3 regions of the Aliamphritea ceti genome follow, and region 3 is predicted to be linked to each of the others. Evidence: riboswitches for the same ligand, from Rfam matches in the RefSeq annotation. Region 3 holds a riboswitch; each other region holds the start of a gene.
What was found. A riboswitch is a leader RNA that binds a small molecule or an ion and turns the genes downstream of it on or off. The one in region 3 is predicted to bind cobalamin.
Positions count from the first base shown of each region.

Region 1 (10,907 bases), 300 kb from region 3:
GATCAAGTCTGGATCTGATTGTCAGTGAGGGCGGTCAGGAGACCAAATGTCTTGATGTGGAGTGTTGCATGACCATCAAAAACAAACTTATTTTACTGCTGGGTATTGTGCTGTTTTCTGTGGCGGCGCTATTTGGCTTGCTGATGTATTCCCTGGGCACATTAAATGAACTTCGCGAAAGCGAATCTCTGGTGGGGAAGCTGAAGCAGGATCAGCTGGCAATGGGGCAGCATGAGCTGGCGTTCGTGACGACATTGCAAGGCGCTTCAGAAACGGGTTTTATTGAGGCTAAATCACGTTTTAACGGCCATTTGTCCGAGGCGATGACGCAGCTTGATGCAGATGCCCAAAGTTCGTTGCAAGTACTGGGAAAGCATTTTGGTGAATATGGTGACAGCTTTGTAAAAGTTGCGGGTCTGTTAAAAACTATTGGTTTGAATGAAAAAGAAGGCTTGCGGGGTGGTTTGCGGGGAGCGGTTCATGCAGCGGAAAAAAATGTTGTCGCGATTAACAGTGATGCGCTTTATGTACGAATTTTGCAGCTACGCAGAAATGAGAAAGATTTTATTATCCGCTCAAATGAAAAATATCTGACGAAATTTACCGGCAACTTTGATAAGGCAATTGCTGTTTTGCGACAAGTGGATTTTAGTCAGGCGCAGCGCAAAGTGACAGTGGACTTACTGGATGATTATAAGCGTCAGTTTATTGCGCTTGTTCAGGCCCGTAAAGAATTAGGGCTAACGGCCGAATCCGGTTTGCGAGGGGTTATGCAGCAGCAGGCTCAGGATACTCAAACCACACTTGATCAGATTAATGTCGGTCTGCAGGCGCATGTTGCTGCTGAAGTATCCCGGGTACAGTTTTTAGCCGTAGGTATTATGATCGCTGTAGCTCTTATCGTAGGGGTAGCGGTTACACTCATTTCCCGCAGTATTCTGTTACCAATTTCTGCGTTGGCGACCTGTATGCAAAAAGTCAGTGCCAGCAAGGATATGACATTGCGATATGAAGGTGGCAATCGCGATGAGCTGGGTAAAATGGGAAGCGACTTTAATGCCATGATGGCTATCTTCCAGACGTTAATTGGTGATGTGGTAAAAGCAATTGGGCATTTGCAGTCGTCTTCGGAACAGTTGGCCAGCAGTGCTAACCGGGCGGCCTCTGATTTACAGAATGAACAGGATGAAGTTGTGCAAATTGCCAGTGCAGTCCACGAGATGGAAGCGGCTATGGCAGAAATTGCCGGCAATACTGAACAGACCTCTTCAACCGCACAAAACTCCCTGAGTCAGGCCGAACAAAGTAAAGCCAGTAATCATGAGTTAATCGACAGCATCCAGAGCCTTGCTGAGCAGGCTAGCGAGACTGATAGTGAGGTGCAGACGCTGAAAAAAGATAGCGAAGAAATTGGTTCAGTATTAGGGGTCATTAAATCCATTGCAGAGCAAACTAATTTGTTGGCTTTAAATGCTTCTATCGAAGCGGCCAGAGCCGGTGAGCAGGGCAGAGGGTTTGCAGTGGTTGCTGATGAAGTGAGGTCGCTGGCGGAGCGTACTCAGGCTTCGGCCAGTGAAATTGAAGGTATGATTACTCAATTGCAGGTCCGTACTAGCAGAGCTACCGAATTGATGGCGGTGAGCCTTAGCCGCAGTCAGCAGAGTGCTGAAAGGGCGGGAGAGAGTATTAATATGCTGGATGCGATTACATCAGATGCCGCGACCATTGTGGATATGACAGCTCAGGTTGCAGCTGCTACAGAAGAGCAAGCGACTGTGGCAGGTGAGATTAATCAGAATGTAGATAAAATCCGGCTGATTATTGATGATGCAAGTGCCCAGACGCAGTTAAATGTAGTTGCCAGTGACGAGGTGGCGGCTCAGGCCCAGCAGCTGAAGCTGGCAGTCGGCCAGTTTGTAACCTGAGATTGATTTTTTGTTTACTCTGAACAGCCGTCGTTTGGCGGCTGTTATTGCCCTTCTTAAGACCTTATTTTATTAAATTGCGACATTTATCCGGCGCTGATTGACAATCTTTGAGCGGTGCAGGTATTGTGCGTTTTCGTTACTGAGTTGCGTGTGCAAACACGCAGGGCAAAGCATTAAAAAATGCATTGCCCGGGAAGTTGGTGAGTTTAGATTTCGGTTGCTGCTGTTGTAATTGCCAAATTATGCAGCGCCAGTTCTGGCAATCCCAACACTGCCCCCGCAACGGTAAATCGATAAAACTGTTTCATTGGCCACCGCGAGCAAATGATTCCCGTGAATCAAAATTAGTGGGAAGGCGAAACAGGGGATGAAAATCCGTCGATGAGTCCGGATACCGACTTGGTAACTTGTTATAACTAGGTGTTGCGGAGGGCTTCACCGAGGCTTAGCGATGTTTCTTCCCACATCTGCTGTGCTGATTCCTCCCAACTCTGGCTGTTTATTTATTCAGACGGAGCAATTCAAACGTGTTCAATTTCAAGCAGTTATCTGCAGCTTTAGTGTTAGGTTCTTCCCTGGTAGCCGGTACGGCTCAGGCACATTTTCAGTTGGTTTATGCCCATGACTCTTTGCGTGAAAAGGGTGGTGAGGTGGTCTTGAAGATGCCATTTACTCATCCTGCTGCCAGCGGCCACGTGATGAAGATGGGTGAGCCTTTAGAATTCTATTCTGTCCGTAAGGGTAAAAAAACTGACCTGATGGATAAACTGGTACCAATTGAGTGGACCAGTGCTGTAGATACAGGCCCTGCGTACGAAGCAAAGGTACGCTTTCGTGGACTGGGCGATAATGTTTTCGTGATGACCCCAGAGCCTTACTACGAAGCTGAAGAAGATATTTACATTCAGCAGGTTACTAAGAACATCATCAATGTTGGCGGCTTGCCAACTGACTGGAACGAAGAGCTGGGTCTTAAAGCAGAGATCGTGCCTTTGACTAAACCGTACGCTATTTATGCTGGCGGTACCTTTACCGGTGTTGTTAAAAGCAATGGCGAGCCAGTTCCTTTCGCTGAAATCGAAGTTGAATACATGAACTACGAGCCGGATGTGAAAAATAATCGTTTCTCTGATCATGCAGAAATGACACCGCCAGCTGATGCATTTGTCACTATGACGATTTTTGCGGATGCCAACGGTACCTTTACATTCGGTATTCCAAAGTCTGGCCACTGGGGCTTTGCTGCTCTGGGAGTAGGTTCAGATACTGAATACAAAGGTAAAGAGTTGTCTCAGGACGCGGTTATCTGGGTTCAGGCTCACGATATTAAATAATCACTGAAGCCGGCAGTTCTGTTAAAGATCTACCGGTTTTACAGTTTCAGGAACAGCTATGCATATAGTAGATGGCGCGCTTTCCGAACCGGTTCTGGCCGGCGGAGCATTACTTGCGATTGCCGGTGTAGCATACGGTCTGAAGAAAATGGACTATGAGCACCTGCCTCAGGTAGGTGTTTTGTCCGCCGCATTCTTTATTGCTTCTTATATTCACTTGCCTATTGGTTTTTCCAGTGTTCATTTGATCCTCAACGGTCTGATTGGTTTGGCGCTGGGCTGGGCGGCGTTCCCTGCATTGCTGGTAGCGTTGATTCTGCAGGCGGTTTTCTTTGGCTTTGGTGGTTTCCTCGTATTAGGGGTCAATACCGTCAACATCGCCTTGCCTGCGGTCATGGTGTACTTCCTTTGCCGACATGGCATAGCCGCGTCTTCTCCAAAAGTAGCTGCTATTTGGGGAGCTATTGGAGGTGCGGGGGCTGTAGCAGTCACAACCGTGATGGTAGCAGGCTCTCTGGCGTTGTCTGGTGAAGCGTTCTGGCTGGCTGCGAAAGCAACGCTGATCGCACATATTCCGGTGATGTTAGTAGAAGGCTTTGTAACGGCCGCTGCTGTGCTGCTGATTCGTAAGGTTAAACCAGAATTTCTGCATCTCGCGGAGGATTGGGATAATGCGTAAGTTATTTGTATTGCTGGCAATGCTGTTTGCTTTGCCAGCCAGTGCTCACAATGTTGTGGGTGGTGTATATGCGATTGGCAGCACCATTGAAGGTGAAGCGGGTTTTTCAAACGGTGATATGGCCTCTGCCGGCACTAAGGTGATCGTGACAGATGCTGCTGGCAATGTATTGCTGGAAACAGAAACCGATGATGAAGGCTTCTTTACTATGGAAGCAACCACCCGGATTGATCATATCTTCCGGATGGAAATGGGAAGTGGCCATGTTTTGGAAATGACGCTGCCTGCAGAAGAATTGTCAGAATCTCTGGCCGGTGGTGATACTGCTGTAGCAGCTTCAGCCGCTAAGGCGTCAACAGGTTCTGCTGTGCAATACGACGAAGCTGCTATGCAGGGCATGATTGAGAAAGCCGTTGCTAAACAGGTTAAACCGCTGCGTAAAGAGTTACGTGCGTTCCAGGAGAAAGCAGGTTTACAGGATGTTCTTGGCGGTATCGGTTACATCTTCGGACTGTGCGGTATTGGAATGTGGTGGCGTCAGCGTAAGCAGGCGCAAGCTGCTCAGGCAGTCTGATTAAACGGCAAGGAGACAGATTTGCCACAAAATCTGGAACATAGCGGTACGTCCTGGAAAGGGCAGCAGCTGAAGCATCATAGCTCGGTGATCGATATTCTCGATCCTCGGGCGAGAGTTGCCGCGGCGGTGCTGTTTGCTTTCGCAGTTGTGCTGTCGCATAACTTTGCGGTACTTATTTTTGGGCTGGCCCTGGCACTGGTAGTGGCGGCGCTGGCCAAACTCAATTTTAAGCGCACTCTGCGACGTGTGATTGCTATGGATATGTTCATGATATTCCTGGTCATCATGTTGCCGTTTACGACGCCAGGTAAAGAAATGTTCAGCCTGTTTGGCTTTTCCGCCAGTGTCGAAGGTTTGCTGCATGCCTGCAAAATTGCACTGAAAGCAAATGCGGTTGTACTGGCGTTGCTAGGTTTAGTTGGCACGATGGGAGCTACAACTCTCGGGCACGCAATGGCACGCTTAAAAGTGCCGGAAAAGCTGGTCCACTTGCTGATGTTTACCGTGCGTTATCTGGACGTTATCGGTCAGGAATACAAACGTATGCGCCGGGCGATGCAGGCTCGTGCATTTGTGTTGCGCAGTAATATGCATACCTGGCGTTCCATGGGATATCTGGTAGGTATGTTACTGGTGCATTCGCTTGAGCGTTCTGAGCGAATTATGGCGGCAATGAAGTGTCGTGGGTATCAGGGTAAATTGTATTTGCTGGATAACATGGCAATGGTTCGTCATGACTATTACTTTATTGCCCTGACTGGCTTCTGTTTAGCCATTCTTGTTGGACTGAATTTTTATTAAGGCAGATGTTCAGGTTGGATGTCTGTTGTTACAAACTTGAGATAGAACTATGACAAACATGAATAAGACCGCATTACTTGAAGTCCGTGGTCTCAGCTATCGCTACCCGCGTCGGGGCGTTGTGCTGGATGCGGTTGATTTCAGTTTGCATAGTGGAGAACGCGTTGCGCTGACTGGCGCAAATGGTGCAGGCAAAACGACTCTGCTGCATTTGCTGATGGGTCTGAAAAAGGCCAAACAGGGCGATATCATTGCGTTTGGTAAAACCCGTAGTGAAGAATCTGACTTTGTTGAAGTACGCGGAAAAGTGGGGTTCCTGTTTCAGGATCCTGATGATCAGCTGTTCTGCCCGACCGTTATCGAAGATGTTGCTTTTGGCCCACTAAACCTGGGTAAAACCCAGAACGAAGCCATGGACATTGCCAGCAAAACGCTGGAGTCGTTAGGAATGGCAGGTTTTGAAGAGCGGGTAACGCATCAGCTTTCTGGTGGTGAAAAACGCATGATTACCCTGGCATCTGTATTAGCCATGGAACCGGATGTGTTATTGCTGGACGAGCCAAGTAATGCGTTAGATTCTAAGGCCCGGGAGCGTTTACTGACAACCTTACAGAACCTGCCACAGGCGATGATTATTATCTCCCATGACGACAGTTTTCTTGAACAGCTGGCAACCCGCTGGGTGCGGTTGCAGGATGCTGGCCTGGTCGATTACCAGACTAGCCTGAGTGCTGTGCCGGCCTGATTTTTGAGGCGTCTTTTTATTAGATCCGATAAATAGATCAGACAGAATCTTATGAGTAGCTTTTTTAGCCCGTTAGCCCATCCAGTATTTCGCTGGTTGTTTTTTGGACAGGTCGTATCTCTGTTAGGGACAGGGATGGCAACGGTCGCCCTGGCTTTAATGGTTTATGATCTGAGCCCGCTACAGGCTGGTCTGGTTCTGGGCTCTGCGCTGGCGGTTAAAATGGTTGCTTATCTGTGTGTAGCGCCGGTTGTGGGAGGGTACAGTCATGCATTCCCCCGCCGAAGCTGGCTTGCCGGGCTCAACCTGGGGCGCGCAGTTATCGTTTTCTTACTGCCACTGGCTACTGACGTGTGGCAAATATTCATACTGATCTTTTTACTGAATGCACTGGCTGCCGGCTATACACCAGTCTATCAGGCGTTACTGCCAGATGTTTTGCCTGATGAAGATGAATACACCCGGGCACTTTCTCTGTCCCGTCTGGCAATGGAGCTGGAAAGCCTGCTCAGCCCAGCTTTGGCTGCCGGCTTATTGCTGATCACGTCTTATGAATTACTCTTCCGCCTGAATTCTATCGCTTTCGTTTTGGCTGCTGGTTGTATTTTCTTGGTACAGGTACCAAAAGCGGCAGCCAATGAACGCACTGGTGGGGTTTGGCAGCATGTTAGCTTTGGCATAATCAGTTACTTTAAGACGCCGCGGTTACGCGGTGTTCTGGCACTTAATCTGGCGCTTTCAGCGGCGGGTGCCATGATCATTGTGAATACGGTGGTGTATGTTCGTCAGGTGCTTGGCATGAGTGAGTCTGCCGTGCCGACATTGATGGCTGCTGCCGGCGTGGGGTCTATGGCGCTGGCGTTTGTGTTGCCTAAATTACTGGATCATTTTTCTAACCGTACGGTGATGCTGGCCGGCGGTGTATTGTTTAGTGCTGCTTTGTTTCTTGGTTTAACTGATCCGGGCTATATAGGTCTGTTTCCGATCTGGTTCCTGATCGGCGGTGCTACTTCAATGGTACTGATTCCAACTGGTCGGGTAGTGCGAGATTCCTGTAATGCCGGCGACCGCAATGATTATTTCTCTGCAAACTTTGCGCTAACGCATGGTATGTGGCTTGTAGGATATTTGCTGGCTGGTAGCATCGGCAGTGAATGGGGTATGCAGGTGTGTTTCGCTATTCTGGGTGTGGTTGCGTTGTTGGCGACTATGCTGGCGGCTAAGCTGTGGCAGCATGATGATCAGGAAAATATGTGGCATGTACATCCTGCTCAGGAGCACTTACACCCGCATACCCATGATGAACATCACCAGCATACACATGAAGGCTGGGAAGGTCCGGAACCGCACGTGCATCCGCATTACCATGCCAAACATCGCCACCGGCACCGTTTTGTGATTGATGAGCACCATGCGCACTGGCCTAAGCAATAATAAAACCCGTCAGGGTTTAACTGGAAAGACAGACATACAATGAATGAACAGCAGTTTCCATTTGCAGCAGTAACCGGTCAGCAGAATCTGAAGCAGGCGTTGATGCTGGCCGCGGTTAATCCCGGGATTGGCGGCGTGCTGGTCAGTGGTCCTCGTGGTTGTGCCAAGTCGACTCTGGCACGGGGTCTGGTTGATATTTTACCGCACACTGAAACTGATGATGAGACTGCTCCGTTTGTAACTTTGCCACTGGGTGCCAGCGAAGAAATGTTGCTGGGTTCTCTTGATCTGCAGCAAGTACTCAGCGACAAGCAGGTTAGTTTTCGGCCGGGCTTATTAAGCAAAGCTCATCAGGGCGTGCTTTATGTTGATGAGGTTAATTTACTCAATGATCATCTGGTCGATCAGCTGCTAGACGTGGCAGCCAGTGGTATTAACCGGGTTGAGCGCGATGGTATCAGCCATCAGCATGCCGCCAGTTTTCTGTTACTGGGAACCATGAACCCGGATGAGGGTGCATTGCGGCCGCAGTTGCAGGACCGTTTTGGTCTGGCAGTCCATCTGAGCAACCAGTATCCGGTTGCTGAACGTGTTGAGATTGTGCGTCACCGGGAAGCCTTTGATGCTGATTCTGAAGGCTTCTGCCGTTTGTATGAAGAGACTCAGGCGCAGTTGTTAGTACAGATTAAAACCGCACGTAAGATTTTGCCCCGGGTTAGCTGTAGCGATGAGTTACGCATTGTAATTGCTGAGGCGTGTAATGCTGCAGGTGTTGATGGCTTGCGAGGCGATATCGTCTGGTTCCGTGCGGCGGTTGCACATGCGGCTTTGCAAGGGCGTGATGAAGTCTTGGCGGAAGATATCGATGCGGTTGCCGAACTGGTACTGACCCATCGCCGTAAGAATGATCAGGGCGATAGTGGAAGTCAGCCACCGTCTGATCAGGATCCTGATAAAGGTTCTGATAAAAGTTCTGATAAAAAGCCGTCTGAAGAACAGTCTAAACAGCCACCTAAGCCGCCACGTAATAACGGCTTTAAGCGCCCGGATGACAGCCAGCGTCAATCTTCTGAACAGCATTCATCCGAGCAAGAACAGCAAGATGGCTCCGGTAATGGCGAGGGCTCAGATCAGGGCAAGGGGCAGCAAAGCGACTGGGGCAGCATGGCACCTCAGGCCTATGCAGCGGAACAGCGTATTGATGTAACCCTGCCAGCTCAGCTAGACCAGGCAACACCGCTGAAAGGCAAAGCAATGGCTGTGCAGTCTGCCAGCCGTCAGGGTAAATCAGCAGCACAAAGCGGTTCAGCAAAAGGTACGGCACTAACGAACCGCCCGGACTGGTTTGCGACTCTGAGTAAGAGTCTCGGTGAATGGCCGCCGCAATTGGTGTTTAAGCGTAAGCCTGAAGGCCGCAGTCAGTTGCACTGCCTGTTATTGGATACGTCTGCGTCGACATTGGCTGAAGGTGTGTTTGCCCGGGCGAAAGGTGCCATGGTTGAAATTGCCCGCCGCGCTTATCTGGAGCGGCAGCAACTGGCCATTTTTGGTTTTGGCAATAACAAGGTCGATAACCTGTTGCCGCAAATCCGCGCCCCAAAAGAATTACAGCGCTGGTTAGATAATCTCAGTGCTGGCGGTGGTACACCAATGCATCAGGCATTCAGCCATGTGGCAGGTTATCTGCAGCAGATTCAGCGTCAGTTTCCGGCGCTGGAAATAAATACTTATGTGTTAACTGATGGCCGAAGCCAGGCACAGTTAGATGATATCAGCCTGCCGGGTAAAACCTTCTGGCTGGATACCGAACAAGCAAGCGTAAAGCGCGGCCGGGGTGAAGTTCTGGCACAGCAGTTACGCGCAGAATACATTGCTCTGTAAGCACAGAGCCAAACAAGAGGGCAGCACGATGACAGATCAGGCAAAACCTAAACAGACTCACGAAGAACGCATGGCACGTAAAAAGGCCGTTGTTGACGAGAAGATTGCCAAGGCAACTGAAGAACGTGGTGTACTGATTCTGCTGAAGGGTAACGGTAAGGGCAAGAGTAGCTCTGCGTTCGGCACAATGGCACGTTCTGTTGGTCACGGTCAGCGTGCAGCTGTAATCCAGTTTATTAAAGGCCGGACTGAAACCGGTGAGTTCAAGCTGTTTAAAGATCATCCGCAAATTGACTGGCACGTAATGGGCCATGGTTTTACCTGGGAAACACAGGATAAAACTCAGGATATCTCCGCGGCTGAGAAAGCCTGGGAACTGGCTGAGCAACTGCTGCAGGATGATTACTACGACATCCTGATCTTTGATGAGATGAGCTACATGTTCAAGTATAAGTATCTGGAGCTTGAGCCGGTTGTCAAAGCGTTGCAGAACCGTCCTGCGAAGCAAAACGTTATGATCACTGGCCGGGTAATGCCAGAAGGTCTGGAAGAAATTGCAGATACTATCAGCAGTGTACGTGATGAACGTCACGCGTTCCGTCTGGGTGTAAAAGCTCAGGAAGGTATTGAGTACTGAGGGAGATATCTCAGAAATGACTACACAAAGTGTCAGCTGCCCGGCAATTTTTCTGTCGGCACCGAGTTCAGGTGAAGGTAAAACCACCATCACTGCTGCTATTGCGCGTAATTTTCTTAATCAGGGCAAAGTAGTACGGGTATTCAAAACCGGACCGGATTACCTAGACCCACAAATTCTGGCACAGGCATCCGGTGAAGATGTTGAGCAGCTGGATATGTGGATGGCTGGTGAAGAATATTGCCAGCAGAAGCTGTTTGAAGCAGCTCAGGTTGCTGATCTGATCATTGTTGAAGGTGCCATGGGTATGTTTGACGGTGATCCTTCCAGTGCTGATTTGGCTGCTCGTTTTAACATTCCGATTGCGATCGTCATGAGTGTTAAGGGTATGGCGCAAACTGCAGCTGCCATTGCCGGTGGTCTGGCTAACTTCCGTGATGACGTTAAAGTTGCCGGTCTGATTGCTAATCACTGCGGCACTGAACGTCATGCTGAGCTGATTCGTGATGCATTGCCGGAAAGTCTGCCATTGCTGGCAACATTACCGCGTTCTGAAGAAGTCGCTCTGCCGGAGCGGCATCTGGGCCTGGTTCAGGCTGCAGAAGTGGCTGATGAACTCGAGCAGCGCTTTACGGCTGGTGCGGAATGGGTAGATGGACAACTGATTACTCAGCTGCCAGAGCCGGTGACGTTTTACAGTGCGGAAGTGCCGGAAGTCGCACCTCTGTTGCAGGGCAAAACTATTGCTGTCGCCAAAGATGAAGCCTTTAGCTTTATTTATGACGCCAATATCCGTCTGTTAGAACAGATGGGAGCGAGCTGTGTGTTCTTCTCACCTTTGCATGATGCCGAATTACCAGAAGCCGATGCTATGTGGCTGCCAGGCGGATA
Region 1 covers NZ_AP025282.1:3,316,483-3,327,389, reverse strand. The annotation lists gene OCU49_RS15315 (methyl-accepting chemotaxis protein) at 69-1,925, shown strand; cobalamin riboswitch at 2,053-2,345, shown strand; gene OCU49_RS15310 (DUF4198 domain-containing protein) at 2,456-3,262, shown strand; gene cbiM (cobalt transporter CbiM) at 3,321-3,941, shown strand; gene OCU49_RS15300 (NikL family nickel/cobalt ECF transporter subunit) at 3,934-4,515, shown strand; gene cbiQ (cobalt ECF transporter T component CbiQ) at 4,537-5,319, shown strand; gene OCU49_RS15290 (energy-coupling factor ABC transporter ATP-binding protein) at 5,369-6,064, shown strand; gene OCU49_RS15285 (MFS transporter) at 6,116-7,498, shown strand; gene OCU49_RS15280 (ATP-binding protein) at 7,538-9,379, shown strand; gene cobO (cob(I)yrinic acid a,c-diamide adenosyltransferase) at 9,408-10,016, shown strand; gene OCU49_RS15270 (cobyrinic acid a,c-diamide synthase CobB) at 10,033-10,907, shown strand, end outside.
Region 1: it holds a riboswitch for cobalamin, as region 3 does, so the genes downstream of both, OCU49_RS15310 (DUF4198 domain-containing protein) here and OCU49_RS13890 (SRPBCC family protein) in region 3, are expected to answer to the same signal.

Region 2 (10,907 bases), 1.4 Mb from region 3:
GCCATGTACCTGAAACCCCTGCTCCAGCATATAAGCAATATCACTGCCGGTACCACAACCACAATCCAGAACAGTTTTCGGTAGCTCTGTTTCCTGAGTTTTTAATTCCTGATCTTTTAACGCCTTGTCTTTCAATAGTAATGCTTTTACCGCCATAGCCGTCAGTTTACGGTGCGGCTGCGCACTGACCTGCGCATAGTATTTTTGCCAGCGAGCTTCAGCCGCTTCCTCATTCATCACTGGGTGGATTTCCTTATAACTCTTTATCTTTATAGCACTTTTTCTGTATAGCTTTTTGTATGTATAGCTCGACTTACTTTGCCGAACGGTAATAGCGGCTTCGGTCTAACATCTCATCCCGTCTCAGTTCCAAACGCTCTATTTTACGTTCGTAATAGGCTTCACTAAAACCACCACCTAGGCTGTAGTCCATATCAGCACTGTAAAGAAACTGCCGGGCTGTGCCTATCTGTCGTTCAATCCAGTAAATATCCTGCCCTTCGCGGTAACCGTCCAAAAAAGCTGACTCGTTATGATCGATGCAAAATCCCTGGTACTTATAGCCTTTACGGGCCGCTATAAAGCCGGACTCAGCTGTGCAAAAATCAGGCACACCAGCTTTATGGCCGGCACTGTAAGCTTCGTAGTCAGGACTAATTCCATGTTCAAAACAGGCATCCCGGTGCTCATCATACCGATTAACAGTCGCCCCTTTCATGGCATCTGCATAACCAATGTCCTGCCACTGGCCATCCAGACATTGCTGTTTATTCAAACTCGCACAGGCCGACAGCATAAGCACTGTCGTCAATAACAACACATACTTCATAATCATCGCCTCTTAACCGGCTGTATATGATCTTCTGACAGGTAATCAACAGAGTGATTCCCAGAAAGGTAATAATGAATGAGCTAACCATTTATAAATAAGCAGCACGGAGCCTACTCAGAATACTTTCCTATTAACCCACAACACTCATTCATAAGCTTCGCACGATATTCCTGCTCAATTTTCGCCAAAATAGGGTCCAGCTCAATTATCCTTTCAAGATTCCAAAGAAGCCGTTCCGAACCTATAGGAAGCTCTGCAGGAATAGCCTGTCTAAAGTCACTAAAAACAGGATACTTTTCCACCCATTCGTCACCAAGATTATAAAGGCAAGCCAGTATATGATTGACTCCCGTGGTTATACCTTGCTGACCCGCAACAAAACTTCGTGCTGCAGACACTAACCGCTTCAGTCTTGCTACTTTTTGTTCAGGAGTCATATGTAGAATAAAAATCCTTTTTCATCATGAGCTATTAACAACAACTATTCACAAAATGCTTAGTGCTTTTCGTTATTCAACATCAGCCGGAAGCCATACACCGGAAAACCTTGCTGAGAAAAGTCCAGATCAGGCGAGCGCTTAAAACCGGTTTTTTCATATAACCTCCAGGCAATATCCATCACCTGTGTCGTATGTAAAATCACCTGCTTATTGCCACTTTCCTTAGCCCGTCTGATACATTCATTGGTAAGTGCACTTCCTACTCCCATCCCCGCAGATTCAGGATGCACTGATAGTAAACGGATTCCAGAAGCCTCCTGCTCCTGCGTTGCAATTCCCCCGGAACCATATGCGGACATATCGCTGTAATAAACAACGCCACCTACTATTTCATTCTCTGAATTTTCTGCCACCAGTACCTGCGTATAAAGCTGTTCGTTCAGACTACCGATGTTACTCAGCGTCACATAGTAATCAGGCTGTTCTGTCGGACTGGGAAAGCCATCGAGTTTCGAATACACAGTAACAGTCAAATCGCCAAGAAGTGCGTATTCGCTATTTTTAATTTCTCTGATACTTAATGTCTGAGCCACTCAGAAACACCTTAAAACGTTGTTTAATACACTTAATATCTAAGTTAACAATTAAATAAGCAAGACATCAGGATTAAGAGTTAAAAAATCACTACACATAAAAAAACCGCTTATCTGCAAAATACAGATAAGCGGCTTATGAAAAGAAGCTTAAAGAAAAAGGGTTTAGCTTTGTCTTAAAACTAGTCGTGGATACCGCCCAGCAGGGTGTATTTGATTTCCAGATAATCTTCGATGCCGTACTTAGAGCCTTCACGACCAACACCGGATTCTTTTACCCCGCCGAAAGGCGCAACCTCAGTAGAAAGAATACCTTCGTTCACTGCCACCATGCCGTATTCAAGACCTTCCGATACACGGAATACCCGGCCCAGATCACGGCTGAAGAAGTACGCCGCCAGACCATACTCAGTATCATTAGCCATCTGAATCGCTTCCGCTTCTGTTTCAAACCGGAACAACGGTGCAATCGGGCCAAAAATTTCTTCTTTTGCTACCCGCATTTGCGGTGTTACATCTGCCAGCACAGTAGGCTCAAAGAAGTTACCGCCCAATGCATGGGGCTGACCACCACAGAGAACTCGGGCACCTTTTTCCACCGCATCATTAAGCATACCGGTGACTTTCTCTACCGCCTGACCATTAATCATCGGCCCTTGCTGGAAATTACCCTCCAGACAGTTACCGGTCTGCAGCTTTGCTACTTCTACCGCATATAGTGCAGCAAACTCTTCATACACTCCGCTCTGTACCAATACACGGTTAGCACACACACAGGTCTGACCGGCATTACGGAATTTAGAAGCAATTGCTCCCTGTACGGCCTTATCCAGATCGGCATCATCAAAGATGATCAGAGGTGCATTACCACCCAGTTCCAGCGACATTTTCTTAACAGTATCAGCACATTGACGCATCAGTTGCTTACCCACTGCCGTTGAACCGGTAAAAGATAACTTACGTATCACAGGGCTATCAGTCAGTGTTTTACCTACCTCAACCGGGCGCTTAGTTGTCACGACGTTCAGCACTCCTGCAGGAATCCCGGCACGTTCTGCTAATACCATCAGCGCCAGAGCAGATAACGGCGTATCTTCCGCTGGCTTCAGCACCATAGTACAGCCGGCAGCCAGCGCAGGTGCGGCCTTACGGGTTATCATGGCATTAGGGAAGTTCCAGGGCGTAATGGCAGCAACCACACCAATCGGCTCTTTAGTGACCAGAATTCGCTTATCTGCTGCGTGGGTTGGAATAACATCACCGTAAGTACGCTTACCTTCTTCTGCAAACCACTCAATGAATGATGCGCCGTACATGACCTCACCACCGGTTTCTGCCAGTGGCTTGCCCTGTTCAGCAGTCATTAGTAATGCCAGATCATCCTTTGCAGCAACAATCAGTTCGTACCACTTACGCAGAATGACGGCCCGCTCTTTAGCGGTTTTTGCTTTCCACAAAGGCAAGGCACAATTTGCAGCCTCAATCGCCCGCTGAGTTTCTGCAGCGCCCATATCAGGAACAGTTGCCAGCTGCTCACCATTGGCCGGATTCACCACAGTGTTAATTTTCGCCTCATCCGCATCCAGCCACTGACCATTAATATATGCTTGCTGACGGAACAGATCCGCATCCTGTAAATTCAACATGTTGTCTCCTGAATTCTATGTGTGGTCTTTGCACGTGCACATCACTAGTGTGATCCCGCGCCTCATGCAAAGGCTTCTATGTATAAATCTGTATTTATAAATCTCTATTTTTAAATCTATAGCCATAAATCTATGGGTATAAAAAAACCGCCAGCGGGCGGTTTTTAATATTCATTACCCGGTAGCAGCGTTAACTGATAACCCGGTCCTGACGTAACTTAACGATCTCTGCAGCATCCAGCCCCAGCCCTTCCAGCACTTCATTACTGTGCTCGCCCAGCAAAGGTGATGCCGATCCATATTCAACAGGTGTTCCGGAAAACTTAACCGGATTCGCCACACCAGGCACAGTACCTATCTCCGGGTGTTGTAAGTTCAGCTGCATTTTGCGGTGTTGCACCTGCGGATCAGTAAATACCTGATCCAGTGTATTAATCGGCCCGCAAGGTACGCCGCAACCTTCCAACTGAGTTAGCCACCAGTCACTGCTATGTTGCTGCATCAGATGTTTGATTAACGGAATCAGATCGGTACGGTTCGCTACCCGCTGCGGGTTAGTGGCAAACGCAGGATTCTCGGCAAGATCAGCTGCACCAGCCAGTTCACAAAACGCCCGGAACTGTTTGTCATTACCAACCGCCAGAATGATATGGCCATCTGCTGTCGCAAAGGCTTCGTAAGGCACTATATTCGGATGCGCATTCCCCAGCCTTGGCGGGGCCTCTTCTGCGACCAGAAAATTCATTGCCTGATTCGCCAAAGCAGCCACCTGAACGTCCAGTAAGGACATATCAATATGCTGACCTTCACCTGACTGTTCCCGGTGCAATAACGCAGCCTGAATAGCGGTGACTGCATATAAGCCGGTCATAACATCCGCCAGCGCTACGCCAACCTTCACAGGCTGACCTTCAGGCTCACCGGTGATGCTCATCAGGCCTCCCATTGCCTGAATCATGAAGTCGTAACCGGCACGATGTTTGTAAGGACCGTCCTGACCAAAACCGGTAATCGAGCAATATACCAGTCGCGGGTTAACCGCTTTCAGACTGTCATAGTCCAAGCCGTATTTGCTCAAGCCACCCACTTTGTAATTCTCGATAATCACATCCACTTCCGCGGCCAGTTTGCGTACCAGCGCCTGGCCATCTTCTGTGGTGATATCAATGGCGACTGATTTTTTGCCCCGGTTAGCACTGTGATAATAGGCAGCATCACCCGGGTTACCTTCAGCATCTTTTACAAAAGGAGGTCCCCAGCGACGAGTGTCATCACCACTTTCAGGACGCTCAACTTTAATTACTTCAGCACCATAATCCGCCAGTGTCTGCCCCGCCCAGGGACCCGCCAGAATACGGCTAAGATCCAGTACCCGGATATGTGAAAGTGCGCCCATCGGAATAACCTCCTGTCACACTTAGAAGAATGCCTGAATGCCAGTCTGTGCCCGGCCAAGAATCAGTGCGTGAACGTCGTGCGTACCTTCGTACGTATTTACCGCTTCCAGATTCATCACATGACGGATAACACCGAACTCATCGGAGATACCGTTGCCACCGTGCATGTCCCGCGACATACGTGCGATATCCAGCGATTTACCGCAGTTATTCCGCTTTAACAGAGAGATCAGTTCAACCGGGCAGGCATCCTGATCCATCAGACGACCCATTTGCAGACAAGCCTGCAAACCCAGAGTAATTTCTGTCTGCATGTCTGCCAGTTTCTTCTGAATCAGCTGGTTAGCCGCCAGTGGGCGACCAAACTGGATCCGGTCAAGCGTATACTGCAACGCACTGTGCCAGCAGAATTCAGCAGCGCCTAACGCACCCCAGGCAATGCCAAAACGGGCTTTGTTCAGACAACCAAACGGACCTGCCAGACCTTTAACATCCGGAAACATATTCTCTTCAGGTACAAAAACATCATCCATAACGATTTCACCGGTCACCGATGCCCGCAGAGAAAATTTACCTTCGATCTTCGGCGCACTCAGGCCTTGCATACCTTTTTCAAGAATAAAACCACGTACTTCGCCATCCAGCTTCGCCCAGACAACAAACACATCCGCTACCGGTGAATTAGTAATCCACATTTTCGCGCCCTTCAGCTGATAACCACCATCAACCTTTACTGCACGGGTTTTCATATTATTCGGATCAGAACCGACATCCGGCTCAGTCAGACCAAAACAGCCAATCCATTCACCACTGGCCAGTTTTGGCAGGTATTTCATACGCTGCTCTTCGGTGCCGTAGCTATAAATAGGATGCATGACCAGTGATGACTGCACGCTCATCGCGGAGCGGTAGCCGCTATCGACTCTTTCAACTTCCCGGGCAACCAGTCCGTAACACACATAATTCACTTCAGCGCCGCCATACTGTTCCGGCAAAGTTGCACCCAGTAAGCCCAGTTCACCCAGTTCGGGCATGATTTCAGTATGAAAAATTTCATGACGGTTTGCTTCGGTTACCCGCGGCAGCAATCGCTCCTGGCAATATTCTCTGGCAGTGTCGCGTACCATGCGTTCTTCTTCGCTCAGTTGCGCTTCAATAGATAACGGATCCTGCCAGTCAAACGCCGGCTTTTTAACAGACTTACTCATGTTCATTGCCCTTGAAAATCGATGTCCGGATAACCGAAAAATAAACGAGATAGAATTCATACTACTCCCCTCCGCCAGAAGGGGTACATACCCTTTATGGGTAGCACAAAGCAGTAAACCCTGTATTAACGTTCTATTTTCATAGATATTACATATGTATGCGTTGATATAGATCTGCCAGCACAACAGTCTGGCTAAAGAATCAAAAGAAATAGAATGACGTTCCACTGGATGGATACATTCAGAGGTACAGGTAAGCCGATGACATACCCCTTCCCGCTTCCGGATAACGAATCACAGCGCCTGCTGGCACTGGAAGATTACGATATTCTCGACTCTCTCCCTGAACAGGCCTACGACGATATAGCCAAACTGGCAGCCTTTGTCTGCGGTGTAGATAAAGCCATGGTAGCCTTCGTCGATGCCGAACGAAAATGGCACAAAGCCAAACATAACATTGCCCCGGTTGAAGTCCCCCGCGGCTTTGCGATTTGCTCGCAAACCGTCATGGGCACTGAGCCTTTTATCGTTACCGATACACAAAAAGACCCACGGGTAAAAGATATAGGTATGGTCATCAATCCGCCTTTCGTGCGCTTTTATGCCGGCGTCCCACTGATTGATGATGACGGTATGGTACTAGGCACTTTGTGTGCGGTAGATACCCAACCGCAAAGTATGTCGGAGCAGCAGACTGAAGCCCTCACTGCACTGGGGAATCAGGTTATGCAGTTATTACGGCTACGCAAGTCGCTTAAAGTACTGGAAATGCGGGAACGACAACTGAGCGAGTCTAAGCGTCGGCTGGATGGCGCAAACCATGAGTTACGTCGCCTGACCATTACCGATGAACTCACCGGGCTGAATAACCGCCGGGCGTTCAATACCGCCCTCACCCGAAATACCTTATTGGCAAACAAGAACAACACAGCGCTTAGCCTGCTGGTAATTGATATTGATCACTTCAAAACACTTAACGATAACTGTGGCCATAGCTTTGGCGACACAGTACTGACGCAGGTTGCCAGTTTGCTGCAACAACGTGCACGTAGTCAGGATTTCTGTGCCCGCTATGGCGGTGAAGAATTTGTAGTACTACTGCCAGGCACCGAATTACAGGGCGCCGCTAAACTGGCTGAAGAATATCGGGAGACTGTCGCCAACACTGACTTTGACAGTGAAAAGCTTACCATCAGTATCGGTGTTGCCGAATTCCGGGGACAGTCTCCGGAAGACTTATTCGATGCGGCAGATAAAGCGCTGTTAACGGCTAAACGTCAGGGTCGAAACCGTGTCATTTCCGATCAGACTGTAGCCTGACAGAACACAGACTCAACATCGCTTCTCTGACCTTCTGCTATTCAGTCTCTTTAGCCATCAAACCTTCAGACACATTCAGAAGGAAAACCCGCATGTGCTGCTATCGCGCCCATCAGGGAATCCTGTTCCTCTGAACAACGGTTTTCCCACTGATCAAAATGAATAAGATCCTGCAGCGGTTGACGAGGCAACCATCCGGCTGACTCCAGTTCAGGTCTGTCATAAAAGTGATCCACATAGCCGATGCACAGATATGCAACAGGCACTATATCCTGAGGAATACCCAATACTTGCTGGAGTTTTTCCTGCTCCATAATACTCACCCAGCCGACACCAAGCCCTTCTGCCCGGGCTGCCAACCACAGGTTTTGCACGGCACATACACTGCTATAGAGATCCATCACCTTCATGTGCGTGCGCCCGATAACCGTCGGTCCGGTTCGCTTGCGGTCACAGGTGATACAGATATTCAAAGGTGACTCAAGAATACCCTCGAGTTTCAGAGATTTATAAGTGTCCTGTTTGTCTTCGGTGAACATTTCGGCGGCTTCATCATGTGCCTGATCAAACAAACCTCTGACACGCTGACGTACCCCGGCATCACGAATCACCATGAAATCCCAGGGCTGCATAAAGCCAACCGAAGGCGCATGATGAGCCGCATACAAAACCCTGCTCAGTACATCGTCGGGAATGCTGTCGGGACGGAATTGTCCACGCACATCGCGACGGTTAAAAATGGTTTTATACAGGCCGTGAATTTCTTCCGGGTTAAAGCTGATATTTTCCTGATGCGGAAAATCGATTGGTAAGTGCCCCATAGGTATTCCCCTTAATATGGTGGCGGTAAGTGCCTGTCCAAACACTTTTCTGATACTTACAGGCCGGTCTTCTGACTCAGGATCAACTTCTGTAAACACCTTCCCGAGAATACTCAGTGGCTGGTCGTAACCTGTTTACAGAATCCCCTTTACAGCGCTGGGCACGTACTGGATTCTCACCAGTTTCCCGATTCTCCTCTGACGCTATTTAAAGCATCAGCGGCACCTGTATGTGGATTTTTTGGTTGTAAAACTTCTCTAACTGAATGTCTCTGCTAAACCATTAAAGAAAGCTATTCTAAAAAACATTTATATAAAGACTGCAGATAACAAACAAGTGAAATCGTTAAGAGTTTAGACAGGGATCAACATATAGCAGGGAAAAAACCGCAGATGAACAAGCCCGGACAATGACATCATCCGGGCTTAACAAAGCAGCATGCTCCTGCTTAACCCGGATAGAATGACGCCAGGCCAGTGTCAGAAGATGCCTCAGACTGTCGGGCTGAAAGCTGTTTATTTAACAGCGTCAAACCACTGCCTAGTTTATTCAGATCTGGCATCTGGGTTTCCGACGCAGCGAACAACACCCGCTCTAATAATCTCAACTGTTCTTTTAGCTCACCATCAGCAACAGATTTAAGCCCGGTAATACCGCCAACCGGCAATTGTCCCTGACGATAACAGCCATCACCCCAATGCTTTACCGCCCGGTGAACTGCAACCAATTCCTGCCCGGCAAGCGCTTGCTGCACAGTAGAAAAAGAATCTTTAATTGCTGCACGGAGTTTGTGATCCGATTTTGAATCAGTGGCAGTAGCTGCTAACAAACGTCGAATCTGCTGACGTTGTTTAATCAAGAGTATTGCCAATACAACCAGCAACAATGCCCAGGCAAGGTTTGCCCAAATTAACCATGCAGCCAATGGTGACTGCTGATAAACAATTTGTACTTCGTTCTGTTGCTGAGCCACATTATTTTGTAGCGGAGCAGTTGGTTGAACAGTCGCAGCCGGCGTGGCCGAAGCGCTGCCCGCAAGCGCAGGTAATACTTCTATACTGCGGGCAGGTAATCGCGCCAGCTCTTCACGGTTTTCAGTACTGTTCCACCACTTAACGACCAGTTCAGGTATTTCAATCTGTCCTTCCTGAACAGGTACTATGGCAAGGCTACGTTGCCGGGCGTGGATCACCCCGCGGGATGTATTATCTTCGGTATTTTGCAGCGGCTCAGAATAAATATTCACCCCGGTAATATCCGCCAGTTCCAGGGTTGGTAACTGCTCAGGCGCAGCACCTACAGTTGCCAGAGTAATGGTTCGGGTAAGGGACTCTCCTAAACGAATCTGCTCCGGTAGCTGACTCCAACCTTCGGAAAGATCCAGCTTATTCGCTACCAGCCAGTCTGCCTGCGTGAAGCCCGCCGGACGGGCTTTGACCTTAACAGTTTCAGCTCCCATCTCCAGACGTACCTTTTGCGCACTACGGTTATTCAACAAATTACGTCGCCCAACCTGAATCTCCAGACTTTGAGCAAGAATATCTAATACGCCGACCTTACGTGGGAATACCGCATAAGCCACTTCGTAAACGCCGAAACGCCGGCCGTCCCGGGTAGTTTCATACTGGTTATCACCCAGCTCTATTATCTGAGCATCAGGCAACTCAAACGGTTGCATTTCCAGGCCACCAACAGCAATGCCGTATAACAGTCGACGGGTGACTATCAGCTGCTCATTTTCAAATACTTCTGACTTATCCAGATGCAGTTCAACCCGCAAATCATCTGTAGAGTCCGTGAGCGGTGGTGGCTCAGTTACTTCAATGGTAATGGCTTCACTGCGAATACCATCCAGCTCAAACGCGGGGATGACCAGCGTGCCTTTTTGCCTGGGGTTAAGGATCAGACGCCACTTAACCGTGCGGGTAATATCGCCATTCACAATTGAAGTGTTGCGGCCAACTGCGCGATTAATTACATCAAAAAAAGGTTCAAGCAAGCCAAAGTCTGGCTCGCCATCAACCGAGCCTTCAGCCACAACTGTAAGCGTCAGGCTGTCACCGAGTGCAATCCTGTTACGGTCAACCTTGGCTTCCAGACTCGCTGCTAATACGCTATTCGTAACCAGCACCATACACATGCTGGTTAAAAGCTGAACTATATATTGTCTCACCACCGTTGCTCCTGCGCCGGTTGCCAGTCGCCATTCTGATAGGCCTGACGTTTCTTCTGATATTCGTAATCAAACTTGTTACGCAGTAACCCTGTGGGGTCTTCCGGTAACTGCCCCAGCCATTTTTGCAAAGCCGCTTCTTCGTCAGTCTGTTCAGGCTGGCTCTGAGTTACCTGTTGAGCAGCACTTTGCTGTTCATCCTGCGAGCCTTCTTCGGCTGAGTCTGCCTGCTGTTCAGCCTGGGCCTGCTGTTTATCCAGCGCCTCCTGTTGTTGCTGCTCTAACTGCTGGCGAAGTTGTTCTGCCTGATCCTGCTGGCTTTGCTCAGACTGGCTTTGCTCTGACTCGCTATTGTCAGATTCACTTTGGCCCTGCTGGTTTTGATCTTGCTGATTCTGGCCTTGTTGGTTTTGATCTTGCTGATTCTGGCCTTGCTGGTTCTGATCTTGCTGATTCTGGCCCTGTTTATTCTGATC
Region 2 covers NZ_AP025282.1:1,642,207-1,653,113, reverse strand. The annotation lists gene OCU49_RS07545 (class I SAM-dependent methyltransferase) at 1-237, opposite strand, end outside; gene OCU49_RS07540 (DUF2799 domain-containing protein) at 314-829, opposite strand; gene OCU49_RS07535 (hypothetical protein) at 943-1,269, opposite strand; gene OCU49_RS07530 (GNAT family N-acetyltransferase) at 1,329-1,865, opposite strand; gene OCU49_RS07525 (NAD-dependent succinate-semialdehyde dehydrogenase) at 2,048-3,511, opposite strand; gene OCU49_RS07520 (CaiB/BaiF CoA transferase family protein) at 3,702-4,907, opposite strand; gene OCU49_RS07515 (acyl-CoA dehydrogenase) at 4,929-6,116, opposite strand; gene OCU49_RS07510 (sensor domain-containing diguanylate cyclase) at 6,333-7,436, shown strand; gene bluB (5,6-dimethylbenzimidazole synthase) at 7,502-8,257, opposite strand; cobalamin riboswitch at 8,302-8,502, opposite strand; gene OCU49_RS07500 (BatD family protein) at 8,707-10,431, opposite strand; gene OCU49_RS07495 (VWA domain-containing protein) at 10,428-10,907, opposite strand, start outside.
Region 2: it holds a riboswitch for cobalamin, as region 3 does, so the genes downstream of both, bluB (5,6-dimethylbenzimidazole synthase) here and OCU49_RS13890 (SRPBCC family protein) in region 3, are expected to answer to the same signal.

Region 3 (10,907 bases):
CTCCTGTTCAGAAAGCCCTGATTTTTGATAATGCTTTCTGGCAGCTATAGCTGATACGTGAGTGGTTTGCAGGAAAGGGCTCAGATCGAAGTAGACATGGGTAGAAAGTAACTGGCCATGATCGTGAACGATATAGTCCAAGCCGCAGATTGTATCAATACTGCCTGCGTCGATTTGTGGGCAGAGGCGATTAAGTTCTTTACCTGTGGCACGCCACTGAATTGCGGCCCGGCCGTTGCCGGTAATTCCACCGTCAAGAAGTTCAAAGCTGACATCAGGGCAAAGAAGGATGATTTTCTCAACATAGTCACCCACCATCTGCCCTTGTACCTGTTGTAGCAGGCCAGAGTCTACATAGGTTGCATCTTTGTTAAAAAAACTTAGTACCCGATCAGGATCATGGCTGTTCCAAGCCTGTAAATAACGGTTGGCAAGCGAAGTCTTTGGCATAAGCAGTACGTCATCTTTTGTTGTTATTCTTACTTATCTGGCTGTGTTACATGCAATAAGAAGTATAGATTACCTGCGTTTAGCGGTGTAAGTAAAAGACCCGCGGGCCTGATATGGGCGGGCGGGTCCGGAATGGATGCTGAGGCGTTATTCGTCGCCCGGTACACCATATGATTCTGCGTTTGCCGGATCTTTAGCGCGGGTAATATATGCATCCATCTGTGGCTGATAGTTGTTCAGTACCATACGTAATTCACTGATAGGTGAAACGTGCCAGTCGACTCTTAAGTCGACAATAGGCCAGTTTGGCTCACCGTATACCAGTAAGCCTGCTGAATGCTCTGGTCCCAGCTCTCCACCGGCAGCCAGACCTGCTTCAAGCGCTGCGAGCAGGCGGTCTGCAAGGTCACCACTACTGTTTTCGAAATGCTCAACCATGGCTTTAGGCACGTCTGTATTTGCTAACAGATTGCCCATGGCAATACAGTTAGTGCCTTCGCTGGTGGCATAAATACCCAGTGCTTCGGAACCGCTGAATGTACTGCCATTGCCGTCTTTATCCAGCACGCCCAGTTGGCGCCACTGCACATGGGGCTCGGCTTGCTGAAGTTTTTCCATGACCGCTTCGGCATTGTGTCCTTCCGCAAGTAAGTCCAGTGCCATTGGGCCCAGGTCAGGGTTGGTAATGTTCTGAGTGAGTGCTACACCTGTACCGCTACGGGCAAAGGCACACCGGCTGGTGACACAAATGCTCGAAGAGGTGATTGCACAGCCGACCATGCCGGTATCAGGACAAATTCCTGCAACTGAAAATGTCATATTGTTATCCTGTTCTGCGGTTGTGAAAATGCCCGCGTCATTTCGGAGGCGGGCTATGGTTCAATTCATTGAGCTGAAGCATGCTTACAAAAAGTTCTGCGCAGCTATCAGGCTTCATCGTCCGGAATGACGGCGATGATATCGATTTCCATCAACCATTCTGGTTGTGCCAGCGCCTGAACAACCAGGCCAGTTGAGATTGGATATACACCTTTGAACCACTTACCGGTTTCTTTATAAACCGCTTCACGAAAGCGGGGGTCGGTAATATAAGTCGTTGTTTTAACAACGTGGCTCATATCTGAACCGGCTTCTTCCAGTAATTGCTTAACGTTTTTCATTGCCTGTTCGGTTTGGGCAGCGGGATCGCCCAGGCCAACCAGGTTGCCGTCGAAATCTGTACCTACCTGTCCACGGACATAAACGGTGTTGCCGGCACGTACTGCCTGGCAAAGGTCGTTATCCAGACTCTGGTTCGGATAGGTTTCTTTAGTGTTGAACATACGGATGCGGGTATGAGTCGGCATCAACTTGCTCCAATAATTCTGAATTGCATCAGGCCAGATATAGCCGGCCTGATGGAGGTTTAACTATTTATGGTGTTACTTAGCGCTGCGAAGCATCACGGTAAGACAGGTATTTACGCTGTGTCGCGATGTGGTCGGCAATGTGCTTAGCGTCGTGCCACACACCCCAGATGAAGGTAGAGCCGCGACGTGACAACCATGGCAGGCCAACGAAGTAGATGCCCGGTTCAGTAGACACACCGCGCTGGTGAGCTGGCTTGCCTTTATCATCGAAAGCATCAACGTTCAGCCAGCTGTAATCAGTGGCGAAACCGGTTGCCCAGATAATCGAAGTAATGCCGGCTTCAGCCAGATTCAGCTCAAGAATCGGGTTGGTTACACATTCAGCATCCGGGAAGCGGGTACGGGCTTCAGGCTCTTCTGGCAGATCCAGACCGTTGCGCTCAATGTAAGCGTCGGCAGCATCCAGCAGTTCCAGATAGTTCTCATCACCACGGTTGAGGTTGTTTACCAGGTCTGTCTGGAAAGTAACGGAACCGTTATTAAATGCTTTAGTCAGGCCTACCAGTGTCATGCCTTCGTTTGCCAGGCGACGGAAGTCGACAGTCTGGCCGCCATTCGCACCACTTACAGCAATAGTGACGTGTTCGGTACCTGGCTTCATTGCTTCAGCATCCCATTCACCCAGAACGCCTAACCACCAGCAGAAGTCACGGTTACGGTATGAACGTGGTGGACGGTCATGAGGACCAACAGACAGGAATACCTTCTTACCAGAACGCTGTAATTCGTCAGCAATCTGAGCGCCGGATGAGCCTGCGCCAACAACCAGTACAGCGCCTTCAGGCAGTTGCTCAGGGTTTCTGTAAGCAGCAGAGTGAATCTGGTGAAGGTTGTCATCTTTCGGTGCAATCGGTGGAATAACAGGATGCTGGAAAGGACCCGTTGCTGACACGATACGGTTAGCAATGATGGTGCCTTCAGATGTTTCAACTGTAAAACCTGGCTGATCTGCATTACGAACAACATTCTTTACTTCAATGCCGGTACGAATTGGCGCGTTGAATTTTTTGGCATAGTCGTTGAAGTAATCGGCAACCCGTTCTTTAGGGGCAAATGCATCCGGATCTACATCTTCAAATTCCAGGCCCGGGAAGCGGTCGTGCCAGGCCGGACCGTTAGCAACCAGAGAGTCCCAGCGGGCAGAGCGCCACTTTTCGGCAATACGGTCACGTTCCAGAACCAGGTGTGGCACGTCGAGGTTGCTAAGGTGTTCACTCATGGCCACGCCGGCCTGACCGGCACCTATAACAAGCGTATCTATTTTTTCAACTGTCATGTCTGAGTCCTGTTGTTGTTATTCAGTGTATCTGCGAGGGTCCAAAATCTAATTCTCGTTCCGCACAGCAGGGCGGAACGAGAGTGGTGTGTGTGAAGCGGCATTACTCAGTGTTCGATGTTCCGGAGAAAAACACCGGGATTCTGATGATGCAGAGAACATACACAGCCCTCATGTTGTGCATTCAGACTATGAGCTTTGCTTGCATTATTAAAATATTTTTAACTTTTAGAATGGATTAAAAAAACTGATTTAGTGAGATCTTGTTACCGGAAAAAAGAGCTGCAAAATGCTTTGAATCTGCAGTAATGAAAGCCTAGTTACTAAAATGGTTAACCCTGTTTTAGTACTGACTGACAGGTAACATTCAAGGCTTGAAAAGAATGGGTCTTAGTAAGCTGTTGATTTTAATAGTTTGATTTTTAAGAGTGATTGTTGGGTTTATGTTTAAGCTGTGTACTTAGCGAAGGTTTTGCTGTGAAAGTGAACCTGAGTTTTTTCAAGATCATGATTTTGGTGTTAGGCTTTTGAATATCAAGCACTGGTTATATTTGGTGAGCTATCAGGTTTGAATCTTGTATCAGGTGAGCTGGAGTTATAGGAGGCATCTGTTAAAGGTGTCGTCATCATTCGCGTTTGTCGGCAGTTGTTAAGCTTTCGTTTGTTAAAACTGACCGTCTGGAAAAAGGGCTTGCAGTAAGCAACTGCGTTATCAGATAGCCCGGTGGATGTTGGTGTCAGGAAGACGTTACAAGTTTGCGTTAGGCCGTGTCCGCAACGACGGACATTATGCATTCAGGGGAACGATGACAATATGACACTGTTTCAGTTTAAACAGTCAGAGCAACAACCGGATAAGATACTCAATTCTACTGCTATTGATCATTGGCATGTACTGGTAGTGGACGATGAGCAGGCCATTCATGATGTTACTCAACTGGTCCTTTCTGGCATTGAAGTTTTTGGCCGTCCTTTAAAATTACATTTTGCTTATGACGCGACCGAAGCCAGGACGATGCTTCAAAATGGCACTCAGTTCGCGATGGCGTTCGTGGATGTTGTGATGGAGAGCGATAACGCCGGTCTGGAACTGGTGTCCTGGATTCGCGAACATCTGCAGAATCAGTCTATCCGAATTATATTGCGAACCGGTCAGGCAGGTATGGCACCGGAAGAAGAAGTTATTCGCAAGTACGACATCAACGATTATAAAACCAAGACTGAGTTTACCGCCCTGAAGATGACTACATCGGTTATTTCAGGTATTCGCAGTTATCGGGATATTGAAACAATTCTCCGTAGCTTGCATGAGTTTCGTAATCTTATCAGCACGTCTAACGCCATTCTTAAGTTTCAGAACCTTGAGGATTTTGCATCAGCAGCGCTGGATCATATGCTTTCACTACTGCATTTACAGGGTGCTTCCTTTTATATGGTACGCCATGAAGATGATTTCATGGGGGAAACTCAGGAAACCATTGTTGCCTGCACCGGCAGAGAAGGTGAGCGGACTCAGTGTCTTAGCACTGTACCTAACCCTGTCAGAGAACAGATCAACGCTGTTTTTCGTCTGGGGCAAAATGTTCAGACCAGTGACTACTTTGTTGCTTACTTTCAAACCTCGGAAATCACCAGTTCCGTTTTCTATGTGCAATATGCCGATAAGGGTGAGGACTTCAACGCCAGGCTGGCTGAACTGTATATCACCAATGTTGCGCTGATTCTGGAAAACCTGATTCGTAAACAACAGCTCGCAGATAACCAGCGGGAGCTGATGTATATAGTGGGAGAAGCTGTTGAAGCACGCAGTAAGGAAACCGGATCACATGTAAAACGGGTGGCTATTCTCAGCGAACTGCTGGCTCAGAAGTTAGGGCTACCAGAAAGTTTTTGTACCGCAATTAAGACTGCAGCTCCGTTGCATGATATTGGCAAAATTGCCATTCCAGACAATATTTTAGGCAAGCCCGGTAAACTTGATCCGGCTGAGTGGGCTGTGATGCAAAGTCACGCAGAAATTGGCGGCAACATGTTGGCAAAAAGTCATTTACCCGTGGCTCAGTTGGGCTCAAGAATTGCGCACTATCATCATGAAAACTGGGATGGCAGTGGTTATCCGCTGGGCTTAAAAGGCGAACAAATTCCAATTGAGGCCAGAATTATGGCGCTGGTAGATGTGTTTGATGCCCTGGGGGCGAAGCGTTGCTATAAAGATGCCTGGTTGTTAGATGATATTCGCAGTTTTATTGCAGCCAACCGCGGGATTAAGTTTGATCCGCAACTGGTGGATCTGTTTTTTGAATCTTTCGGTGAAATGGTCGCTACCCGCGATCTGTATCCGGATTAATACCTGACAGTTGTGGAGCAGTAGGTAATGGAAGATTACATTAAAGAGATCATTGAAGATGCGTCGAATGCCTATGGCGCGGATTTTCTTCAGAAGATTACCCTCAAACTGAATAAAGTGCTGAAAGCGGATTACACCTATATTGCTGAAGCAGATGAAGCATATGAAAATGCAGAGCTTGTGGTGTGGGTGGCAAAAGGTGAACTTAGTGACACCTTTTCATATCCGTTAAAAGATACACCATGCTCAGACGTTATGTGTCAGAAGGTTGCCTGCTTTCCCAGCGGTGTTGCGCAAACCTATCCGGAAGATGAGTTTCTGGCGGACCTTAATATAGAAGGCTATATCGGTACCGCTATTCGGGATTCAAAAGGCCGGATTATGGGGCTGATAGCTGCTTTATATGAGCACGATATTACTGAACAGCAGGAGTTAATATCTGGTCTGTTTCAAGTGTTTTCAGGGCGGATAGCGGCGGAGCTTGAACGTGCCAGGTTTGAGTCATCACTGGAAGGCCTGAATGAAACCCTTGAAGAACAGGTTCGTAAGCGCACGCAGGAATTGTCGTCTACTTTGGATAATCTTCAGGATGCTCAGCAGCAACTTGTTGAGTCAGAGAAAATGGCGGCATTAGGCCGACTGGTAACAGGGGTTGCCCATGAAGTTAATACTCCACTGGGAATTGCCATCACCGCGCACAGTTTTATGGCAAAGAAATTCAACGATTTCCTGCGCCAGGTTGAAGCGCAGGCACTGACGATTGAAGACATGGATAGCTACTGTTCTTCTACACGGGAGTCGTTACGGTTGCAGGAGTTTAATCTTAATCATGCTAAAAATCTGATAGACAGTTTTAAGCGTACAGCTGCGGATCAGCATGTTCTGGAAGAAGAAACCATCAACCTGAGTGATTATTATTCGGATGTGATTTCTACATTGAAAGCCGTACTCAATAAAAAACGTATCAGTCTGCATCTGGAAATACCTGCGGATCTTGAGGTACGTACCTTACCCGGTGTACATGCGCAGGTTCTGAATAATCTGATAGAGAACAGTGCCCGGCATGGCTTTGATGCGGAAGACATAAATAATCATATTCTGATCACGGGATTTAGTCATGATGACGGTACCGTACAGATTGATTATTCAGATAACGGTAAAGGTCTTGATACCGAAAGCAGGGAAAAAATATTCGAGCCGTTTTATACCACTGCCCGTAACAAAGGTGGCACGGGGCTCGGTATGTCTATTGTGTTTAACCTGATTGTACAGTCGCTGAAAGGTCAGATTGAATTACTGCCGGGAGATACCGGAGTAAGTTTTTGCTACCGCTTCAGTTCTTTTACTGAGCAATAAACTTCAAACTTAAGCTGAATGATTATTCAGCTTTTTCTGTTATGCTGATGCTCTTATTCACCGGGCAATGTATCTGTGCCGGTTTTTTTGTGGTTATGGAAAATGCATCAGAATCAATATTCCTCAGTCTCTTCTCCTTCTGCCGGTAACGAAGCGAAAGCTATTTTAAACCTTGCTGTACCACTGGCGGTTGCGCATATCGCCATGGTTGGTATGGAGGTGATCGACACTATCGTTGCCGGACAATACAGTGCACAAGATCTCGCCGGCCTGGCGATGGGCGGTAATATCTGGCTGATTCTGGTGTTGTTTATGGTGGGCGTACTGGGCGCAGTATTGCCCCGTATGGCGCGGTTCCATGGGGCAGACGATAAAGACAATGTTGTTGGAGAGATTCAGCAGGGGCTGATTTTGTCAGTCAGTCTTGGTTTCATGATGACAGCACTGAGCTGGATTATTCCGGGCTGGCTTCCGGCTCTGGGAGCAGGTGAGGCTGAAACTGCTATTGCGCAAGGCTACCTGAAAATTATTGGTTTGGGGTTTCCGGCAATAGGCGTGTTCATCGTGATTATGAACTTGCTTGAAAGCCACAGTCTGACCCGCTTTATCGCACTGAGCAGTTTGTGTATTTTGCCTCTGAATTTGTTACTTGATTACGTGTTTGTATTTGGTATCGGGCCTTTTGAAGGAATGGGTGGTGTGGGCTGTGCGATTACTTCGGCATCCTTATATGCTGTGTGGACGATTGCACTCTGTGTTTATGCGGTGAAGCATCCTAAGTTGAAAGCTTACCGTTTTTATAAACGCTGGCCGGGTATTGATGTAGCGCGTATCAAAGCAATACTTGGCCTGGGTTTGCCAATAGGTTTGATGCTGCTGGCAGAAGAGGGCTACTTCAATATATCAGCTCTACTGATTGCACCGCTGGGCGTCAGCTCTATGGGTGCACATCAGATTACTATTCAGGTGGCAGCACTGGTGCTGATGGTAGGGCTCTGTATTGGTCAGGCGACCGCCATTCGGGCTTCGCAAAGCATTGGTCGTCAGGATACTGCTGGTGTTAGTCAGCAGTTGAGTGCGGGCCTGGGAATGATTGTAGTCTTCAGCCTGGTGTCCGGTTTGCTGATTATGTTCTGGCATCAAAAGGTACCAGCATTGTTTGTACGGGATGCCACTGTTATCGCGTTATCTGCTGCTATGTTGGTGTTCGCACCGTTATTTTTCTTTTTCGATGCACTGCAAGTCTGGTGTATTCAGGTATTGCGTGGATTTCAGGATACCCGCATGCCGATGGTGATTCAGCTCACTGCGTACTGGGTAATAGGGTTTCCGCTTGGTTACAGCTTAGGCCTGACGGATATCTGGGGAGAGCAATACGGCGTGTTTGGATTTTGGGCTGGCTTTATGTGCGGTGTGTTGCTCAGTGCATTATTTCAGTCACGCCGTTTGTACCGTATGGTGCGTACTAAGGGCTGGCTGGCTGGCGCTTAAACTCTGTTATAGATTCTACCGGCACGAATATTAAGAGGCTTTTCGTTTATTCGTGCTTCCTGCTGTGTGATTTTCTTCTTTTCGCCGATCCCAATTGCGACTCTAACCCTGTTGTTATGCGACTTACGACCCTTTAAGCGGCTGTTTTGGGTCTGGAATGGTCGTTTTTGTGCAATGACCGAATATTTTTTTTGCGATACTGGCGCCACTTAGGACACGCCGCCAAAAGCGGCGGGTTGGTGAAAACAGTGAAACTCTGTTGCTATCCCCGTAACGGTGAGAACGTCTTCTGATAAAGAGTCGTTTCTAGCCCGATCCCACCTAAGTAACAAACTGGATACCAGGCATGGAGCCTGGTGAATAAGGTTGCGGTGGACAACAAAAAATGAATTGTGGCTTAGCTGCAGGGTTACCCCTTGCCGAAAGAAGCCGTCATGATTCATTCTGTTCGCCGCCTAGATGCTATTGTTTTTTTTAGTGTAGGCGCCCTATGCAACACGTACTTACTGAGCTTGCCGATAAGCCAAAGAATTTTAGTCTGGCAGGCAAATTTTATAACGACCCTGCGCTTTATCAGATGGACCTGGAAAATATCTGGTACAAAGACTGGATATTTGTCGGCCATGATTTCGAATTAGCCAATACCGGCGATTACATGACGCTCCCACTTGGTGAGCACAATGTCGTCATCATCAACCAGGGTGATTCCCTGCAAGCCTTTTATAACCGTTGTCCGGTTAGTGGTTATCCGCTGTGTAATGAAGAAAGCGGTAATCAGCAAACTTTGGGCGACAGCGGTGCAACTATCCAGTATCAGCTGGATGGTCAGTCACTGGGCGAAGAAGAAGCACAGCTACAGGCTATCGCGTTAAATTCTGTGCAGAGCTATATGTTCATCTGTCTGGCAGAAGAGCCTGAAGACTTCGCAACTTTCAGCAGTGTTGTTGAGCCATATATGGCACCGCACAGCATGGATAATCTGAAGATTGCTACTCAGTCATCCATTATCGAAGAAGGTAACTGGAAGCTGGTATTTGAGAACAACCGCGAATGTTATCACTGCCTGAGTAATCATCCTGAGCTGATCATCACCTATCCGGAAGATCCGGCAGTAACAGGTGTGAGCCCAAGTGGAGAAGTGCCTGAGATGGTGTCTGATCATTGGGAGCGTTGCGAAGCTGCAGGCTTACCGAGCCGTTTCAAAATTTCTGATAAAGGTGACTTCCGCGTTGCCCGCATGCCTCTGCTGAAAGACTTCACCAGCTACACCATGAGCGGTGCTGATGCAGTGGCCAAGCCTCTGTGTGATGAAAGCCTGCCGAATGTTGGTGCGCTGGTGCTGTTCCATTACCCGAATACCTGGAATCATTTCCTGGGCGATCATGTTATTTCTTTCCGGACGCTGCCACTGGGCCCACAAAAGACGTTGGTAACCACGCACTGGATGGTACGTGCCGACGCTGAAGAAGGCGTTGATTACAACCCGGCGGAATTACTTGAAGTATGGGAAGCCACCAATGCGCAGGATAAGCATCTGGTAGAAGAGAATCAGCGGGGTATTAATTCTCCTCTGTATGCACCAGGCCCATATTCTGTCAATCAGGAAGACGGTGTTATCCAGTTTGTTGAATGGTACACCAACACTTTGCAAGAACGTCTGAGCTAAGCAGCGCATCAGTAAGAGATATAATAATGACAACAACTAATACGACAAGCCGCCCTTGTGGTACTAATAGCGGAACTGATGACACTCAGGAGCTGATCTACCAAAGCCATGAAAGTTCTAAGTCAGAACTGCATGATCAGTGGTACAGCGACTGGATTTTTGCCAGCCATAGCAGCCAGATTCCTGCTAATGGTGACTACATCACGGTTCAGGCTGGTCACTATCCGGTTATTTTAGTCCGTAATAATGATGCTGAAATCGTTGCCCTGAATAATAGCTGTCGGCATCGTGGTTCACGGGTTTGCCAGCAGGATAAGGGTAATGCGCCTAATTTGGTGTGTCCTTATCATCAGTGGACTTACGATCTGAACGGCCAGCTGGTTTTTGCCCGCAACATGATGGATGAAATCAACATTGATGAGTTTCCGCTGAAGAAGTTTGCGGTTGCTGAACATGATGGTTTTGTTTTTGTACACCTGACAGATGAAGACGCGGTATTTGCAGGCGTCGATGATTCCTTTAAGAAGACGCTGTCTGATTTATCCTTGTCTGATATCGATCAGTGGAGCTCTGCTGCGGATTACCGTCAGCAAGTTGATGCGCACTGGGATGAAGCTGAAAGCTTTGTTAATGATGCTGCTGAATGCCTGTATAGCGGTAAAAGTATTAGCATCTGGCAGGCACCGGATCATATCGCCATTATTCGTCAGATCCCGTTAAACCTGTATCAGACTGAAATTTCGATTCAGTGTCTGGTAGCTGCAGATTCAGTTATGGGCCGTGATTATCATGACCAGGCATTGATGGAGCAGTGGGGCGTTACTGACTACCAGTCCAGCATTATTGTAACGACTGAAACTGACCCTGATGAGCAACATCAGGCGAATATGGAATTCGCTGAAAAGTACGGTC
Region 3 covers NZ_AP025282.1:3,020,403-3,031,309, reverse strand. The annotation lists gene OCU49_RS13925 (helix-turn-helix domain-containing protein) at 1-450, opposite strand, end outside; gene OCU49_RS13920 (DUF1028 domain-containing protein) at 598-1,269, opposite strand; gene OCU49_RS13915 (RidA family protein) at 1,377-1,796, opposite strand; gene OCU49_RS13910 (flavin-containing monooxygenase) at 1,876-3,135, opposite strand; gene OCU49_RS13905 (response regulator) at 3,950-5,482, shown strand; gene OCU49_RS13900 (sensor histidine kinase) at 5,510-6,838, shown strand; gene OCU49_RS13895 (MATE family efflux transporter) at 6,941-8,329, shown strand; cobalamin riboswitch at 8,524-8,668, shown strand; gene OCU49_RS13890 (SRPBCC family protein) at 8,820-9,995, shown strand; gene OCU49_RS13885 (Rieske 2Fe-2S domain-containing protein) at 10,022-10,907, shown strand, end outside.